DNA from 4 places in the Mesorhizobium sp. WSM1386 genome. Region 4 is predicted to be linked to each of the others. Evidence: riboswitches for the same ligand, from Rfam matches in the RefSeq annotation. Region 4 holds a riboswitch; each other region holds the start of a gene.

Region 1 (2,193 bases), 690 kb from region 4:
GTAGGCCCGCCAGGCGCAGTGAAAGCGCGGTCTCGAGATTGTCTCCCAGCGGCCCGAAATAGGTAGCCAGCATAATTTTTAACTTGGGCGCGGCTTTAGACAGCTGCCCGTAGGTGAATTTGAAGGCAGCTCGTTCGTTCGGGTTGAGATCGAGCACAAGCGCCGGCTCATCAATCTGCACCCAGTCGGCCCCCGAGAGCTCCAGCCTCTGCAGGAGTTGCTCGTAGACCGGCAGCAGGCGCGGTAGCAGCGCTATGGGATTAAAGCCCTGGTCGGGAGACTTCGCCAGCTTCAGGAAGGTCACCGGTCCAAGGATGACCGGGCGTGTATGGATGCCGAGCTCTTTTGCCTCCAGAAAGTGATCGACTGGTTTGGTCGACGAGAGGGCGAATGTCTGATCGTCCGCCAGTTCCGGCACGATGTAGTGGTAGTTCGTGTCGAACCATTTGGTCATTTCCATTGCGGTCACGCGCTGCCCCTGAACTGCATGCCCGTGACTGGCGTGTCCGCAACCCGCGCTATCGCCTTGCGTGCCGCGCGCCATCGCGAAGTAGTTGTCAAGCGGGACCTCGCCGCCCGTCCAGCCGTAACGAGCTGGCACGGCGCCGACCATTGCTGCCGTGTCGAGCACATGGTCATACAGTGAGAAATCGTTCGACGGGATTTTTGACACGCCGCGGTCGTGCTGCTCGTTCCAGCTGGCTGCACGGAGCGCCTTTGCCGTCGCCAGAAGGCTGGTAGCAGAAGATTTTCCGGACCAGTAGCTTTCGAGCGCGAATTTCAGTTCTCGCCGGCGACCGATACGCGGCACGCCAAGCGTTGCTGTGGGAACTTGCTGGGAGACATTCATTCCATACCCCGATGGTTGGGGCGGGGACAAGGAAGGCGCTGACAGTCCGGCCTCAACGCCGAGCTGCCGCGGCCACCAGACACCCCGCCCGTGGACGTTGTTACCGTGGCAGGTCTCCTGGCTCGCGGGTCACAGCCTCTGCCCGTCTTCCCGGGGCAGTTCGCCCCAGTGACATTGGTGGGTTGGCTCGCCGCTTACAGTTGCGGGGGCAGCGCCGGCATTGCACCGGCTTCCCTCTTAGTTCCGCAGGGGCAACGCCTTGCGAAGAACCACGACACGCCGACAATCGCAGCCGCTCGCATTGTTGTCAATGACGCATAAAGAAATGTTTATGTGCTTATGTGAATTGTTCGCCTGCGGCGTGTTTCCAAGTTCCATGTCGCCGTCCAGCTGAGCCTCTGCGCGAACTCTCGCGTGTGCAGACTTTGGCTCCCGAATCTGCGTTTTGTACGATCCCGTCTCAAAACGACTTCGTCAAAAAATGGCGCGTGTGGGCCATTCATGATCGGACGGCAGTACTGGCCCGAAGTGCGACAGTGTTCCTGAGCCTCAACAATCAGAAATTTAGAGAAAACCGGCCTCCTTCTCGGACTGGTACGCGTTCGATTTACACGCGCTCGTCTGGACAGCCTGCACAGGGGGAGGGGTGGGCAATATGTGGCCGAAATATTGCCCTACAACAGCCCCGCCTGTTCAGCCTCGCGGCGCAAATTCTGCCGGGGCCTGGGGCCGATCTGCTGGATCACCAATCCGGCCGCCAGTGAGCCAAGGTCGCCGCAGGTCTTGAGGTCGCGGCCTTGCGTGTAGCCATGCAGGAAGCCGGCGGCGTAGAGGTCGCCGGCGCCGGTCGTGTCGACCAGCTCCTTGATGGCGGGGCCTTGATGACCACGGTCTCGTCGCCGCGCACGATGACGGAGCCTTTCTCGGACCGCGTCACGGCGGCGATCCGGCAATCCTTGCGGATCTGCGCCAGCGCCTCGTCGAACGACGATGTCTGGTAGAGCGACTTGATCTCGTGGCTGTTGGCAAAGACGATATCGACCGTGCCCGAGCGCATCAACTCGAGGAATTCGTCGGGGTAGCGGTCGACGCAGAACGAATCCGAAAGTGTCATCGACACTTCGCGGTTTGCCGCGTGCGCCAGCCTGGCCGTCTGCCGGATCGCTTCCTTGGCGCGCGGCGGATCCCACAGATAGCCCTCGAAATAGGTGACCTTGGCGCCAGACGCCTTGTCGGCCTCGACGTCCTCCGGCCCGAGCTCGACGCAGGCGCCGAGATAGGTGTTCATCGAGCGCTCGCCGTCGGGGGTGACGAAGATCATCGAGCGGGCCGTCGGCGGCTCG
Region 2 (2,193 bases), 3.1 Mb from region 4:
GAACGACGATCGTCCTCAGCCGTCCAGGCGCGGTCATAGTAATGATTGACGCGCGGCCCGACGGCTTGGAGCAAGAGCCGCATCGGCTTGCCGCCGACCTCGACGAAGCCTTTGACGCGCAGGACGTTTTCCTGTTCGGCGGCGTTGGCGACGCGCTTTGCCAGCTCGTCGGGATTGGCGATCGAGGGAATGTCGACGATGAAGGTGTCGAAGTCGTCATGCTCGTGGTCGAACGCACCGTCATGATGGGACTTGCGGTTCTCGATGTCGTCCTCGACTGCGAGACCGAGGCCGAGCAGCACGGAGGGATCGACCTTGCCATGCGAGGTCGGCACGATCTTCACGGCGCGGGCGGAGTGTTCGTTGATGATGGCGTTGGCGCGGGCTGAGCCTGCGGCGTCCATCAGGTCGCTCTTCGACAGGATGATCAGGTCGGCGCAGGCGATCTGGTCCTCGAACACTTCCTCGACCGGGTCGTCATGGTCGAGGCTCTCATCCTGAGCGCGCTGCGCCTGCAGCGCGTCCATGTCGTTGGCGACGCGGCCTTCGGCCAGCGCCGGGCCATCGACCACGGCGATGACGCCGTCGACCGTGACGCGGCTTTTCACCGTCGGCCACTGGAAGGCCTGGACCAGCGGCTTGGGCAGAGCCAGGCCCGAGGTCTCGATCAGGATGTGGTCGACCTTCGGCGTCAGCGCCAGGATCTGGTCGAGCGCCGGCACGAAATCGTCGGCGACGGTGCAGCAGATGCAGCCATTGGCCAATTCGACGATGTTTTCCTCCGGACAGGTGTCGATGCCGCAGCCCTTCAAAATCTCGCCGTCGATGCCGATGTCGCCGAACTCGTTGACGATGATGGCAATGCGTTTGCCGCCGGCGTTTTCCAGGAGATGGCGGACCAGTGTCGTCTTGCCCGCGCCGAGAAAGCCGGTGACGACGGTGCAGGGAACGCGAGAAAGGTTGGCGGACGAATCTGGAGCAGTCATGGTCAGTCCTTCAGCATGTCGAGAGGAGGGATGCGGGCAACGAGGCCACCCTTGAGGCTATCGGGCCGGCCACGCCACGGGATGAGGCCGTCGGTCGAAGTGGCGAAGAGCTTTGCGCCGGCGACAAGGTCGGCGCCGCTGGCCGTGGTCAGGTCGCCGATGACATAGCTCCAGCAGCCATCGCGCAGGATCGCGGCGCTCAGCCGGCGCTTGCAATTGCCGAGGCATTCGACGGTGCGGACGCAGATATCTTCGCCCGAGGCGGCGTTGCGCGTATCCTCAGCCAGCAGTTCGCCGGCGCGGGGATGGGCGTCGGAGCCGGTTTCGTCACGGCACGAGGCACAGATGATCACGGTGACGCCGGACAAGGCATCGCTGTCGGCGGACGAATTGTCCGCTGTGCCAGCCGAAAAACTGCTGTTCTGGTCCAAAAAACCGGGCTCCTTGCCCGGAAACCCGCCGGGCGATCGGATTATGTTGTCGCAGACGGCAGGTCTCCTGGCTCGCGGGTCATCGCCTTGGTTAGCCGCCTTCCCGGGAATTCCCAGTGGCTTTCGGCCTTGGCTCGTCGCTTACAGTTGCGGGGACAGCCGCGGATTTGAGATTTTTTCATCCCGCACCGCATTCCCTCTTAGCCCCTCTCATTGAAGAGAAGAGACCGTCTGGAGCGGATTTAGGCTGTTGCGGGCAGGACTGTCAACGCGGGCCTACGACATGGCGATGTCGGCAAGTGACGGTCCGAGGTCGCCAGCGGGCGTCACTTCCATGCGCTCAAGCCCGAGCCAGCCCTGCATTTGCTTCAATTCCTCGAAAAGCTGGGCGGCGGTTTCAGGCGGTGCGCCAGCTTCGGCATAGGCTGCGTGGACGCGTAGCACACTCGCCGGCCGATCGGCCTTGAGATCGACGCGCGCTACAATCCTGTCGCCGAGCAGGAACGGCAGGACGTAATAGCCGTATTGGCGCTTTTCGGCCGGCGTGTAGATCTCGATACGGTAGTGGAAATCGAACAGCCGCTCCGAGCGCGAGCGTTCGAAGACCACGGGATCGAACGGGGCCAGCAAGGCACGGGCGTCGATTTTCCTGGGCAGACGCGCATCCTTGTGCAGGTAAGCGGGCTTATCCCAGCCTTCGACGCGCACCGGCAGCAGCTCACCGAGTTCGACCAATTCCTCCAGGCGGCCCTTCATGTCGGCGGGGGAAAGGCGGA
Region 3 (2,193 bases), 3.1 Mb from region 4:
CGCGCCACCAATGATGAAAGTCAGCTTGCCGCGATCAGGCAAAGCTGTCGCGCAGGCTGCTCGCAGCGCCCGTGAAGCGGCCGCGCACCACGCCGACGACCGCGCCGAGCACCAGCCAGAACACCAGATCGGTCACGGTCACCGCCACCACGAATTGGTGGTGCAGGCCCTCGGGAATCGGCGTCTCGAAACTGTCTGGCTGCGGCGCGCCGACCATATGCGGGGCGACGATCAAAACCACGCCAAGGATCGCGAGCGGCAGCGATTTGCGGAAGGCGATCAGCCCAAGACCGATCGCCGTGGCCGCCACCGTCGAGACCCACCAAATCTGGCGCGGCAGCAACTCGGCCGCCGGCATCGCCGGCAGTTCCGGCGGCAGGCCGAGGCCAGGTGCCAGCGTGAACACGGCAAACCCTGCCAGGCCCCAGAACACACCCTGGCGCCAATTGCCGATGCCGCCCGCGAATTCCGAGACCGCGACCAGGACCAGCGCGAAGCCGATGCCGGTGACGATGTTGGCAAGCACGCTGAAGCCGAAACGCTCGAAACCATCGGCCGGCGCCCAGCCTTCGTCTTCCGCCGGAGCGGCGGCTTCGGCCGGCGCCGGCGCGGCGGAGCTCATGGCATGTCCCGCCGGTGCGGCGGTGCTCATGGCATTGGTATCCGCGGCAATGGGCGCGGCCTGGTCATGATGGTGGCCGCCACCGGCCTGCTCGTAGACTTCGGCCTTGAGGATAAGCGGCACGGTGGCATAGGCCTGCATGCAGGCGAGAACGACGCCGGCCACAAGCCCTGCGATCGCCGCGATGAACACGACGTTGCGAAACAGGTTCATGATGTCAAATCCTCGTCAGTGGCAGGGAAACCCCATCGAATGACGATAGTCGTGGGCGGCATTGTGGACCGCATCGATATGCGAGAAGCCGACAAAGCCGACGACGAAGATGCCGAGCAGCGCGGCTAGCGCGAGCTGCATGAAGCGCGACTGCGAGGAGACCGAGGCGCCGAGGGAGACGGAAGCAGTATTCATGTCTTGTCCTTTCACCCTCCACCCGAGGGCATCGAAGTCAGTTTCCTGTCGCCGGCAGGTCTCCTGGCTCGCGGATCAGCGCCCTTCTCCACCTTCCCGAAGAAAAATCTTCAGTGGCATATGGAGAGGACTACCGCACACAGTTGCGGGGGCAGCCACGGCATTGGGCAACAATTGAGCCCGCACCGCATTCCCTCTTGGCTCCAAAACGGAACCGACGACAGCGTGACTATACGGAAAATCACGACACGCGGCAAACCAAATTCCGCCGGCAACCAGCGCGATTGCGCCATGCCGGCGGCATCGGCCGTTCTCGGCACTACAATTGACAATTATCCCGGCCGGGTGTCGGCTGGCCACTTCACAGGAAGCCAGCCATGCAGCCCCCAGCCCTGCAGCCCAATGCCAGCGACCGCGATCGCTACAACGGCCTGACCCGGGCTGAAGCGACGTTGCCGTCATCGGACTATTGGGACGACGAGAGCTATCAGCGCGACTTCGATGCGATCTGGTATCGACGCTGGCTGCTCGTCTGCCGGGAAGCCGATCTCGCCCAACCGCTGGCTTTCCGCACCTTCCGCGTCGGCACGCAGGAAATCGTCGTGCTGCGCGACGAGACCGGCGAACTGCGCGCCTTCCACAACACCTGCCGGCATCGCGGCTCGCAGCTGTGCCAGGAAAGCGAAGGCCGGCTGAAGGCGCGGCTGATCACTTGCCCCTATCATGCCTGGTCCTATTCGCTGCGCGGCGACCTCGTGCACGTGCCATCGAAATCGCTGCCCGAAGGCTTCGACAAGGCCGACCATCCGCTCTATCGCGTCGCGCTCTCGGTGTGGCGCGGCTTCGTGTTCTTCAATTTGCAAGAGGACGCGAATTTGCAGGAGGACGCGAATTTGCAGGAGGGCGCGGCGGGCTCGGCGCAGGCCTCCTTCGATCCCGCCTCCGGCGATCTCGGCAATTGGCCGCTGGAAACGCTTGTATCAGGCCATGTGCTGCGCAAGGTGATGAACTGCAACTGGAAGATTTTTTGGGAAAACTTCAACGAATGCCTGCACTGCCCCGGCGTTCACAAGGACCTGTCGCGGCTTGTGCCGATCTATGGCCGCGGCCTGATGAGCCGGCATGATGACCCCGAATGGGTGCGCCACGCCGACAATGACGCG
Region 4 (2,193 bases):
GCCGTGTACGAATTGTCGGTCGAAGTCACGGCAGGCTGGTTGGCGCCATAGTTGTCGCTGCCGGCGAGAGCGCTGCCCGAAATGGCCAGGACGGCGGCGGCAGCAAGGATGATCTTCTTCATTTCAAGTCTCCTGAATTTTGATGAATTTTTGAGTTCGCCAGGACGGCGGGCAAGCAGCCGTCAACCGGCGGTTAGTGGTTACCGAAGAGGTTGTGGTCGGCACCCTGGACAGGCGTCTGAGCAGCCGGTTCCGACTTCTTGACCGAAGCGGTGTACGAGCTGTCGACGGCAGTGGCTGCAGGGGTCGCATTTGAACCGTAATGGTCCGAACTATAATGGTCGCTACCAGCGAAGGCGCTGCCGGAAATGGCCAGAAGGGCGGCGGCAGTGAGAACAATCTTTTTCATTTTGGGTACTCCAGTATTTTTCCGTCCGTCTAGCGGCGTGTCTTGGGATGAAATCGCGTCGTTCGGACAGGGCGGATGTGGGAAAGCCAGATGGCCGTTTCCAATCACGAAGTTGTTCCGCGTGGACCATGAATCCACCACTTGAAATTGTACCAACGGCTTCCACATCAATGTTTTTCTTTTTGATATCAATTGGTTAGATAAGATCAAGGGAGCTATCACCAACTGTGTCGGAGGCCCAGCGTTCACAACGTCCTGCACGCACCGTCAACAGAAACGAACCGTTCGGTTCGATTTTAGACTCCGCTAATAGTCACTTTTCGAAACTGTTAACCTTTTTTGGCTCCGGCCAAGGCTCGAAAAACAACGTTTGGGGTGCTGGCAACGAGCCGGCTGCAACGGTCGCGATCATTGTAGGGACGATCTTGCATGCGTGTCGCGCCGCATGGATGCGATGTCGTTTTCATGCCGACGCCGCGATGCATGCCGTGATTAGATCACGCCATCTCAGGTGCCGCTTCGTGACGACGGAGTGGAGAATTGGGAAGCCGGTCAGAATCCGGCGCTGCCCCCGCAACGGTGGTGGAGTTCAAGTCGCAACGGGAGACCACTGGGCGAAAGCCTGGGAAGGTGTCGCGATGGTCCGCAAGGACGACTCCAGAGCCCGGAAACCAGCCCGAGATTGCTAGAACTCGACTGATCGCGGTGGGCGGTCAAGGGGCGGATGATGCATGCCCGGCTGGCGCCGGCCTGCGTCCGATCCTTCCTCCATCACCACCAGTTCAGTCCTTGGATATGAGGACAGGACATGGATGCTCGCAACGACATGCTGAGGCTCTTGAACAGCCGCAGACAGGGCTTTTCGCTGGAACAGCCCTTTTACACCGATCCGGACTACTTCAAGCTCGACATGGAGCTGATCTGGTATCGCGATTGGCTGTTCATCGGCCATGATTGCGAGCTGCCCAAGCCAGGCAGCTTCATCACCGTGCAGATCGGCGACTATCCGGTCGTGCTGGTGCGCGATCAGCAGGGCAAGATCAACGCCTTCCACAATTCCTGCCGCCACCGCGGCAGCCGCGTCTGCAACACCGAGAAGGGCGTGGCCGCCAAACTGGTCTGTCCCTATCACCAGTGGACCTATGAGCTGGACGGCCGCCTGCTGTTCGCCCGCCAGATGGCCGAGGGTTTCGACAAGAGCCAGTTCGGGCTGAAGCCGGTCGCCTGCGAAAGCGTCGCCGGCTATATCTTCATCTGCCTGGGCAAGGAGCCGGCCGACTTCGCGCCGATGTGGGCGATAATCGAACCCTACCTCAAGCCGCACCGGCTCGGCGAGGCGAAGATCGCCTTCGAGAGCACGATCATCGAGAAGGGCAATTGGAAGCTCGTCTGGGAAAACAACCGCGAGTGCTATCATTGCGCGGGCAATCACCCGGAATTGTGCAAGACGTTCCCGGAAGCACCGACCGTGACCGGCGTGCAGGGCGCCGACAGCGATCCGGAGATGCTGGCGCACTGGGCAAAATGCGAGGCGGCCGGCCTGCCGAGCAAGTTCCGCATCGATCCGGCCGGACAGTATCGCGCCACCCGCGCGCCGCTGCTGCGCGATGCCGTCAGCTACACGATGAGTGGCAAGCGGGCGGTGAGGAAGAACCTCTCCGACAACGTCTCGGCCGACCGCATCGGCACCTTGATGCACTATCACTACCCGACGACATGGAACCATATCCTCATCGACCATGCCGTGACCTTCCGCGTGCTGCCGATCAGCGCCACGGAAACCG

Evidence for each region. Region 4 has a riboswitch for cobalamin ahead of AC0NIH_RS01825 (aromatic ring-hydroxylating oxygenase subunit alpha). Riboswitches for the same ligand answer to the same signal wherever they lie in the genome.
Region 1: linked by a shared signal. The riboswitch ahead of metE (5-methyltetrahydropteroyltriglutamate--homocysteine S-methyltransferase) and the one ahead of AC0NIH_RS01825 (aromatic ring-hydroxylating oxygenase subunit alpha) in region 4 are both predicted to bind cobalamin.
Region 2: linked by a shared signal. The riboswitch ahead of AC0NIH_RS17120 (DUF1636 family protein) and the one ahead of AC0NIH_RS01825 (aromatic ring-hydroxylating oxygenase subunit alpha) in region 4 are both predicted to bind cobalamin.
Region 3: linked by a shared signal. The riboswitch ahead of AC0NIH_RS17320 (CbtB domain-containing protein) and the one ahead of AC0NIH_RS01825 (aromatic ring-hydroxylating oxygenase subunit alpha) in region 4 are both predicted to bind cobalamin.

What each region holds. Positions count from the first base shown of each region.
Region 1 covers NZ_CM148373.1:6,433,105-6,435,297, reverse strand. Annotated here, with positions in the region: partial or broken gene metE (5-methyltetrahydropteroyltriglutamate--homocysteine S-methyltransferase) at 1-850, opposite strand, end outside; cobalamin riboswitch at 941-1,139, opposite strand; partial or broken gene AC0NIH_RS31375 (adenosine kinase) at 1,525-2,193, opposite strand, start outside.
Region 2 covers NZ_CM148373.1:3,483,218-3,485,410, forward strand. Annotated here, with positions in the region: gene cobW (cobalamin biosynthesis protein CobW) at 1-986, opposite strand, end outside; gene AC0NIH_RS17120 (DUF1636 family protein) at 989-1,417, opposite strand; cobalamin riboswitch at 1,458-1,664, opposite strand; gene AC0NIH_RS17125 (winged helix-turn-helix domain-containing protein) at 1,694-2,193, opposite strand, start outside.
Region 3 covers NZ_CM148373.1:3,526,686-3,528,878, reverse strand. Annotated here, with positions in the region: gene cobU (bifunctional adenosylcobinamide kinase/adenosylcobinamide-phosphate guanylyltransferase) at 1-42, opposite strand, end outside; gene AC0NIH_RS17325 (CbtA family protein) at 35-835, opposite strand; gene AC0NIH_RS17320 (CbtB domain-containing protein) at 851-1,030, opposite strand; cobalamin riboswitch at 1,067-1,264, opposite strand; gene AC0NIH_RS17315 (aromatic ring-hydroxylating oxygenase subunit alpha) at 1,408-2,193, shown strand, end outside.
Region 4 covers NZ_CM148373.1:392,103-394,295, forward strand. Annotated here, with positions in the region: gene AC0NIH_RS01815 (DUF680 domain-containing protein) at 1-122, opposite strand, end outside; gene AC0NIH_RS01820 (DUF680 domain-containing protein) at 194-409, opposite strand; cobalamin riboswitch at 902-1,103, shown strand; gene AC0NIH_RS01825 (aromatic ring-hydroxylating oxygenase subunit alpha) at 1,218-2,193, shown strand, end outside.